DNA from 2 places in the Pseudogulbenkiania sp. FW507-F1 genome. Region 2 is predicted to be linked to the other one. Evidence: predicted binding sites of a transcription regulator. Region 2 holds the regulator's gene; the other holds the start of a gene.

Region 1 (4,410 bases), on a different contig from region 2:
AGTTTGACAGCACGGGTATAATTACCGCTGTTCAACTCGTCCCTTGCCTCGGCGTAGAGTTTTTCAACGGTCCAACTGCGTGTTTCATCATACGGCTCATTGGAAGCACACCCGGCGAGGCTAAGCGCCACCAACATTGCTGCAACGTATCTTTTCATGACCGATCCTTACTTTGACTCCGAGGATTATAGCGATATCTCTGAAAACGAGGTATCCGCGACGCAACAGTTCGACGTTCCCCTGTCTCTGGCAGGCGAGCGGCTCGACGCGGCGCTGGCTAAACTCCTCCCGGATTACTCGCGTAGCCGCCTGACCCAGTGGGTCAAGGATGGCCACGTCTTGCTGGACGGCAAGCCTGCCGCCCCCAAAACCAAACTGCTGGGCGGCGAGCACATCGAGGTTGCCGTCCAGCAAACCGAAGAACAGCTCGCCTACCATCCGGAAGCAATGGAACTGCCCATCGTCTACGAAGACGACCACATCATCATCATCAACAAGCCTGCCGGCCTGGTGGTGCACCCGGCGGCCGGCAACTGGACCGGGACGCTGCTCAACGGCCTGCTGCATCACTGCCCTGCCCTGACCCACGTGCCGCGCGCCGGTATCGTGCACCGGCTCGACAAGGAAACCAGCGGCCTGATGGTAGTGGCCAAGACCATCCCGGCGCAGACCGAGCTGGTACGCCAGATGCAGGCGCGCAGCGTCAAACGCATCTACCGGGCTATTGCGGACGGCGTGGTGCCGTTCGACGGCAAGATCGAGACCCTGATCGGGCGCGATCCGCACAACCGCATGCGCATGGCCGTGGTGAAATTCGGCGGTAAGCAGGCGATCACCCACGTGCGCGTGCTGGCCACTTTCCCCAGTCACTCGTATATCGAGTGCCGTCTGGAAACCGGCCGCACGCACCAGATTCGCGTGCACATGCGCGAAGCACGCCACCCGCTGGCCGGCGACCCGCTCTACGGCAACCCGCGCCACACCATGCCGGACGAGGTCGAAGAGGCCGTCAAGGCGCTGGGCCGCCAGGCGCTGCACGCCTACAGCCTGACCCTGATCCACCCGGCCACGGGCCAGGAAATGACCTGGAAGGCCAAGCTGCCGGACGACATGAAGCATCTGCTCGCGGTACTGGGCGGCGAAGGCCAGCCCCAGGAAATGGCCGAGCATGACAACCTCGACGAGGACGACGAGGACTGGGACGACGGAGACTACGATGTCGAGGTGCTGTATGTTCGCGACTAACCCCGACTGGCTGACGGCCGACTGGCCGGCACCGGCCAAGGTCAAGACTCTGATCACCACCCGCAAGGGCGGCGTCAGCGAAGCGCCCTACGACAGCTTCAACCTCGGCGCCCACGTCGGCGACCTGCCCGAGCATGTTTCCCTCAACCGCGAGACGCTGCGCCGCTTCGTGCCGGAGGAGCCGGCCTGGCTCAACCAGGTGCACTGCACGCGCGTGGTGAACGCCGCCGACGTCACCGAAACTCCGCCCGAGGCCGATGCCAGCGTGAGCCGCACCCCGGACGCGGTATGCGTGATCATGACCGCGGACTGCCTGCCGGTACTGCTTACCAGCCGTGACGGCAGCGTGGTCGGTGCCGCCCATGCCGGCTGGCGCGGGCTGTGCGACGGCGTGATCGAGGCCACGGTGAGCGCAATGAACGAGCAGGCGGCCAACCTCATGGCCTGGCTAGGCCCGGCCATCGGGCCGGATGCCTTCGAAGTCGGCGCCGAGGTACGTGCTGCCTTCATGGCGCACGATCCGGCCGCCGCCGAGGCGTTCACCGACATCGGCGAGGGCAAGTTCCTGGCCGACATCTACACACTGGCACGACAGCGGCTGGCGGCACTCGGCATCAGCGAGGTTTACGGCGGCGACTTCTGCACCGTGATCGATCGCGAGCGCTTCTTCTCCTACCGCCGCGACCGCACCACCGGGCGCATGGCGAGCCTGATCTGGATCGAACCCTGAGCAGCGGGTTTGGCACCGACACGAACCGCCCACCGTGGCGGTTTTTTCATGCCTGCGGCGTAGCATCGCCGCCACACGCCATGCCCACACCATCTGGTGTTGTTTTGTTGCCAGCGAACCATTCCTTGTAATACGGGGCTTGTAGCCTGCCGCACCGCAATAACACGGCAAGCACCGAAAATGGGAAGTCGGCCGCAAAGCCAATAACCACGCGGATTTCCGTTTTCCAGCGCGCTGTCAAGACTTGTTCTGCCGCTCACTCACCACTAGAATTTGGGCCTGTTCCGCAGTAAAACAATACATATAGTGTTTGCCCACAGCTAACACACAGCTTTTCAACAGACTTGTCCACAGCGGATTCGTCCCGCTGGCAATCCACCACCCAAAGCAAGAGGGCCCCATGCAACTGACCACCTTTGAAGGGCAAACTGCCGCCGAGCTCGGCCGAGCCGCCGCACCGCAAGCCGACTTCAGCCAGTACAAGACCATCCGCCGCAATGGCGCCGTCGTACCGTTCGAACCGGTCAAGATTTCCATCGCCATGACCAAGGCCTTCCTGGCGATCATGGGGCATCAGGGCGCGACCTCCGCCAGCATCCGCGACAAGGTCGCCCAGCTGACCGAGATGGTGGTGAGTGCGCTGATGCGCCGCAAGCCGGAAGGCGGCGCCATCCACATCGAAGACATCCAGGACCAGGTGGAGCTGTCGCTGATGCGCGCCGGCGAGCACGACGTGGCCCGCGCCTACGTGCTGTACCGTGAAGAGCGCTCGCGCGAGCGCGCCGCCCGTGGCGAAGCCCTGACCCAGATCACCATCAACGTGGTGCGCAAGAACGGCGCCAAGCTGCCGCTGGACATCGCCAAGCTGCGCGCCACCATCGAATCGGCCTGCACCGGCCTGGCCGAAACCGACGTCGACGCCATCCTCACCGAAACGCTGAAGAACATCTACGACGGCGTCAGCGAAGAAGAGGTGAACAAGTCCTCCATCTTGGCCGCCCGCGCCATGATCGAGCAGGACCCGGCCTACGACTACGTCACCGCCCGCCTGCTGCTCAACAACATCCGCCTGGAAATCCTCGGCGAAGCCGTGAGCCAGGAAGAAATGGGCCAGTGCTACGTCGACTACTTCCCGCAGGCCATCAAGAAGGGCATCGCCGCCGAACTCTTGGACGAGCGCCTGGGCGAGTACGACCTGAAAAAGCTGGGCGCCGCGCTCGACGCCAGCCGCGACCTGCAATTTGGCTACCTCGGCCTGCAGACCCTGTACGACCGCTACTTCCTGCACGTGAACGGCACCCGCATCGAGATGCCGCAAGCGTTCTACATGCGCGTCGCCATGGGCCTGGCGCTGAACGAGGTGGAGCGCGAAACCCGCGCCATCGAGTTCTACAACGTGCTGTCGAGCTTCGACTTCATGTCGTCCACCCCGACGCTGTTCAACTCCGGCACGCGCCGCAGCCAGCTCTCCAGCTGCTACCTGACCACCATCGCGGACGACCTCGACGGCATCTACGAAGGCATCAAGGAAAACGCCCTGCTCTCCAAGTTTGCCGGCGGCCTGGGCAACGACTGGACCCCGGTACGCGCCATGGGCTCGCACATCAAGGGCACCAACGGCAAGTCGCAAGGCGTGGTGCCGTTCCTGAAGGTGGTCAACGACACCGCCGTGGCGGTCAACCAGGGCGGCAAGCGCAAGGGCGCGGTATGCGCCTACCTGGAAACCTGGCACCTCGACATCGAGGAATTCGTCGAACTGCGCAAGAACACCGGCGACGACCGCCGCCGCACTCACGACATGAACACCGCCAACTGGATTCCGGACCTGTTCATGAAGCGCGTGATGGACGGCGCCGAGTGGACGCTGCTGTCGCCGTCCGAGTGCCCGGACCTGCACGACCTGGTCGGCGCCGCCTTCGAGAAGCGCTACCAGGAATACGAAGCCATGGCCGCGCGCGGCGAGATCAAGGTGTCCAAGCGCATCCCGGCCCTGAGCCTGTGGCGCAAGATGCTGACCATGCTGTTTGAAACCGGCCACCCGTGGATCACCTTCAAGGACCCGTGCAACATCCGCAGTCCGCAAGGCCACATGGGCGTGGTTCACAGCTCCAACCTGTGCACCGAGATCACGCTGAACACCAACGACGATGAAATCGCCGTGTGCAACCTGGGCTCGGTCAACCTCGCCCGTCACATGCAGGCCGACGGCACGCTCGACGGCGCCAAGCTGCAGCGCACCATCCGCATCGCCATGCGCATGCTGGACAACGTCATCGACATCAACTTCTACCCGGTGAAGAAGGCGCGCAACTCCAACCTGAAGCACCGTCCGGTCGGCATGGGCATCATGGGCTTCCAGGACTGCCTACACATGAAGCGCATCCCGTACGCCTCGCAGGAAGCGGTCGAGTTCGCCGATGAATCGATGGAACTGG
Region 2 (4,410 bases):
GTTCAGGATGCCACCCTGGCGCGGCCGCTCCGGCTGCGAGGTGCCACCGCCCGAGAGCAGCCCGGCGAGAAACTCGGTGGCGGCGAGCAAGCCGCCGCCCTTGTGGTGCGCCATCGGCCGCAGCGTGCCCTGCGGCTCCTCCCACATCACGCGCGGGTCATGGGAGGGATGGCCGGCATGGTTCTGCAGCACCGGCTCCTCGAAACGCTGCCCGGCCAGATAGGCCACCCGCGTCTTGCCGTAGGACACCCGGCTGGTGGCAAAATCGAGGATGAAGGCCGGGTGCTTGTCGGTGCCCGGAAAGGCGATGCAGATCGGATTACCGCCGAAGCGTCCGGCGGTCCCGCCAAACGGCGACACCATCGGCATGTGCACGTCGGTGACGTTGACGAAGAACAGCCCGACCAGGCCGGCGTTGGCCAACTGCTCGCCGTAGCAGCCGATGCGCCCCATGTGATGGGCGTTGCGCACCGTGAGCAGGGCCACCCCGGTTTCCCGCACGCGCCAGATGGCGGCGTCCACCGCCTCGCGTGCGACGCGCTGGCCGAAACCGCGCTCGCCGGAAAACTGCAGGATCGCCCCGGCGTCACGCACCAGCCGGGCAGCCTGATTGGGACGCAGCGTCTTGTTGCGGACGCTGGCGACGTAAAACGGCAGCATGCCGATGCCGTGGCTGGGGTGGCCACGCAGATTGGCCTCGACCAGGTGCCGGCTGACTATGACGGCTTCCTTTTCCTTGCAACCCAGGGCTTTCAACACCAGTCGGGACACATGCTCCAGCTGCTTTGCTGCCAGTTTCATCGTCATCCTCCGTTATGTTCTGATTTTTGTGCTGTTGCCACTTCCCTCATTGCCCGGCCCGCCACTCACCCTCAGCAGGACGGTATTGCCAACTCCAGTCGCACGTCCTGACCCACCATGCGCAGATCACGGACCACCACATTCCTTTTCCCGGCCAGCGACTCCAGCGCCGGCCAGCCAAACAAACCCTGCGCCGCGTCGCCCAGCAGCGTCGGCGCCAGGTACAGCACGATCTCGTCGACCAGCCCGGCCTGCAGCAAGGCGCCGTTGAGCCCGGCCCCCGCCTCGACCATCAGCTCACCCACGCCTTCCTGCGCCAGGCGCGCCAGCAAGGTAGCCAGATCGACCCGGCCGGCGGTATCGCCCAGCGCCAACACCGTCACCCCCTGCTCCAGGTAAGGCTGGTGGCGCGCCGCGTCGGCGACCGCCGTGGCAAGGATGGTTTCGCCGTCGCGGTAGATGCGCGCCCCAGGCAACGTCTGCAACCGGCTATCCACCACCACCCGCCGCGGCTGGCGTGGGGTAAACACCTCGCGCACCGTCAGCTGCGGATCGTCCGCCAGCACCGTCCCGCTGCCGGTCAGGATGGCGCAGGAACGGGCGCGCAGGCGATGCACGTCGCGCCGCGCATCGGGGCCGGTAATCCACTGGCTGGCGCCGTTCAACAAAGCGGTCTTGCCGTCCAGCGAGGCCGCCGCCTTCAGCGTCACCCACGGCCGGCCGCGCTCGGCGCGCGACAAGAAACCCTTGTTGAGGCGCCGCGCCTCGGCCTCCAGCAAGCCCACCGCCACCACGATGCCGGCAGCGCGCAACATGTCCAGGCCACGCCCGGCCACTTCGTGATACGGATCCTGCATCGCCGCCACCACGCGGCCGACACCGGCCTCGATCAGGCCCTTGGCACACGGCGGGGTGCGCCCATAGTGGCTGCACGGCTCCAGCGTCACGTAGGCGGTGGCGCCGCGCGCGAGCTCGCCCGCCATGCGCAGGGCGTGCACCTCGGCATGCGGGGTGCCGGCCGCGATATGCCAGCCCTCGCCCACGACCTCGCCGTCACGCACTACGACACAGCCGACCCGGGGGTTCGGCGTGGTGGTGTACAGGCCTTGTTCGGCCAACCTCAGTGCCTGCGCCATCATGGCGTGGTCAACCGCGGAAAACGTCATGGACTCTCTCACGAGGATTTCTGGATTTCCTTGATCGCCTCGGAAAACTCCGAGACGTCCTGGAAACTGCGATATACCGAGGCAAAACGGATATAGGCTACTTTATCCAGTTTCGCCAACTCATTCATCACCATCTCGCCGATCTGGCGCGAACTGACCTCGCGCTCGCCCAGTTGCAGCAGGCGGTGGCAGATACGGTCGATGGCGTCGTCGACCAGCGCGGTCGGCACCGGGCGCTTGTGCAGCGCGCGCAGGAAGCTGGTGCGCACCCGCTCGACATCGAACTCGGAACGATGCCCACCCGACTTCACCACCTGCGGCATGCGCACGTCGGCGGTTTCGAAGGTGGTAAACCGCTTTTCGCACGCCAGGCAGCGGCGGCGGCGACGGATGCTGGTGCCGTCTTCGCTGACGCGTGAATCGATCACCTGGGTGTCGGCGTTGCCGCAAAACGGACATTTCATGATGTGACGACCTGGCTAGTAATAATCCTACGATGGTATCAGCAAAGGTCGGGAGCGTTAACGCCACCGTTTCTGACGCTCGTCAAGAGAGCGCGTCGCCGCGCGGTGCCGCCGCGCCGCTCCACCTCGTTCGGGCCCACTCCAATCGGCCCACCAGGACAAGCACCGGACATCGCCGGGCCGCCTTAAACCCCTGTCCGAAAAAACAAAAGCGGCCCGAAGGCCGCTTTCAGTATCACACAGGCGTGACGATGGGCTTACTTGGCAGCGTACACCGGCAGGCGCTGGCACAGCGCCTGGACTTCACCGGCCACGCGCGCGGTCACGGCCTCGTCGTTCGGCGCTTCCAGCACGTCGGCGATCAGGTTGGCCAGCAGCTTGGCTTCCGCCTCGCCGAAGCCGCGGCTGGTCATGGCCGGGGTGCCGATACGGACGCCGGAGGTCACGAACGGCTTTTCCGGGTCGTTCGGGATGGCGTTCTTGTTGACGGTGATGTGGGCGCGGCCCAGGGCGGCTTCGGCGTCCTTGCCGGTAATGCTCTTGGCACGCAGATCGACCAGGAACACGTGCGACTCGGTCTTGCCCGACACGATGCGCAGACCGCGCTCGATCAGGGCCTCGGCCATCACCTTAGCGTTCTGCTTGACCTGCTGGGCGTAGGCCTTGAACTCCGGCGACGCGGCTTCCTTGAAGGCCACGGCCTTGGCGGCGATGACGTGCATCAGCGGACCGCCCTGCAGGCACGGGAAGATCGCCGAATTCAGCACCTTCTCGTATTCCGCCTTGGCCAGGATCACGCCGCCGCGCGGACCGCGCAGGGTCTTGTGCGTGGTGGTGGTGACGAAGTCGGCGAACGGCACCGGGCTCGGGTACTCACCGGCGGCCACCAGGCCGGCGTAGTGAGCCATGTCGACGAACAGGTAGGCCCCCACTTCGTCGGCGATCTTGCGGAAACGCGCCCAGTCGATTTCCAGCGCGTAGGCGGAAGCACCGGCCACGATCATCTTGGGCTTGTGTTCGCGCGCCAGACGCTCGACGGCGTCGTAGTCCAGCACTTCGTTCTCGTCCAGGCCGTACGGCACCACGTTGTACAGCTTGCCGGAGATGTTCACCGACGCGCCGTGGGTCAGGTGACCGCCGTGCGCCAGGCTCATGCCGAGGATGGTGTCGCCCGGCTTCAGCACCGACACGTACACCGCTTGGTTGGCCTGCGAGCCGGAGTGCGGCTGCACGTTGGCGTACTCGGCGCCGAACAGCGCCTTGAGGCGGTCGATCGCCAGCTGCTCCACCACGTCGACGTGTTCACAGCCGCCGTAGTAGCGCTTGCCCGGGTAGCCTTCGGCGTACTTGTTGGTCAGGACGGAGCCTTGGGCTTCCATCACGGCAGGGCTGACGTAGTTTTCGGAGGCGATCAGTTCGACATGGTCTTCCTGACGGCGGTATTCGGCGTCCATCGCCGCGGACAGTTCCGGATCGTACTTGGCGATCGTCAGATCGGCTGCAAACATCTTTGACTCTTCCAATCAAAGGGTTAATCGAGATGCGCGATTTTACCTCAAATGCGCGGCCCATTGGTATGAGCAATTCGGGACATGAGCATGAATCCGGCTCATGTCCCGAGACATCATTACTGCAGCGTCGAACCCGGCGCCGGGATATCGTCGGCGGTCAGGAACAGCGGAATGCCGTTCTGCTGATCCGGCTGTACCTGCGGCACCACGCGCACGTCGCTCACCCGGCACTCGGCCATCAGTTCGCAGAACTGCGACGCGATCAGCGGCACCGAATCCAGCGGCGACAGCTGCCAGACGAAGCCCTCCCAGTTTTTCTCGTCGCCCGGAGCGGAGATGGTGCAACGCAGCTCGCCATTCTCATGCGCGGACAGCACCGCCACCGGCTCCTGCCCCATATCGCGCAGCTTGCGGATCATGCTGCTGGCAAAGGCCTGCAACGTCACTTCCTGGCGCGCGCTGCCGCCC

The links. The regulator NrdR, encoded in region 2, represses ribonucleotide reductase genes. The targets are predictions, from matches to a motif close to AAANACNATATATNGTNTTT.
Region 1: the regulator NrdR is predicted to act here: its motif matches at 2,268-2,287, upstream of AC3WG5_RS02755 (ribonucleoside-diphosphate reductase subunit alpha).

What each region holds. Positions count from the first base shown of each region.
Region 1 is NZ_JBYSWM010000003.1:21,402-25,811, forward strand. Features, by position in the region: gene AC3WG5_RS02735 (outer membrane protein assembly factor BamD) at 1-158, opposite strand, end outside; gene rluD (23S rRNA pseudouridine(1911/1915/1917) synthase RluD) at 157-1,245, shown strand; gene pgeF (peptidoglycan editing factor PgeF) at 1,232-1,975, shown strand; gene AC3WG5_RS02750 (hypothetical protein) at 2,022-2,216, opposite strand; gene AC3WG5_RS02755 (ribonucleoside-diphosphate reductase subunit alpha) at 2,376-4,410, shown strand, end outside.
Region 2 is NZ_JBYSWM010000045.1:4,667-9,076, reverse strand. Features, by position in the region: gene AC3WG5_RS18540 (malate/lactate/ureidoglycolate dehydrogenase) at 1-801, opposite strand, end outside; gene ribD (bifunctional diaminohydroxyphosphoribosylaminopyrimidine deaminase/5-amino-6-(5-phosphoribosylamino)uracil reductase RibD) at 873-1,967, opposite strand; gene nrdR (transcriptional regulator NrdR) at 1,976-2,431, opposite strand; gene glyA (serine hydroxymethyltransferase) at 2,689-3,939, opposite strand; gene AC3WG5_RS18520 (hypothetical protein) at 4,059-4,410, opposite strand, start outside.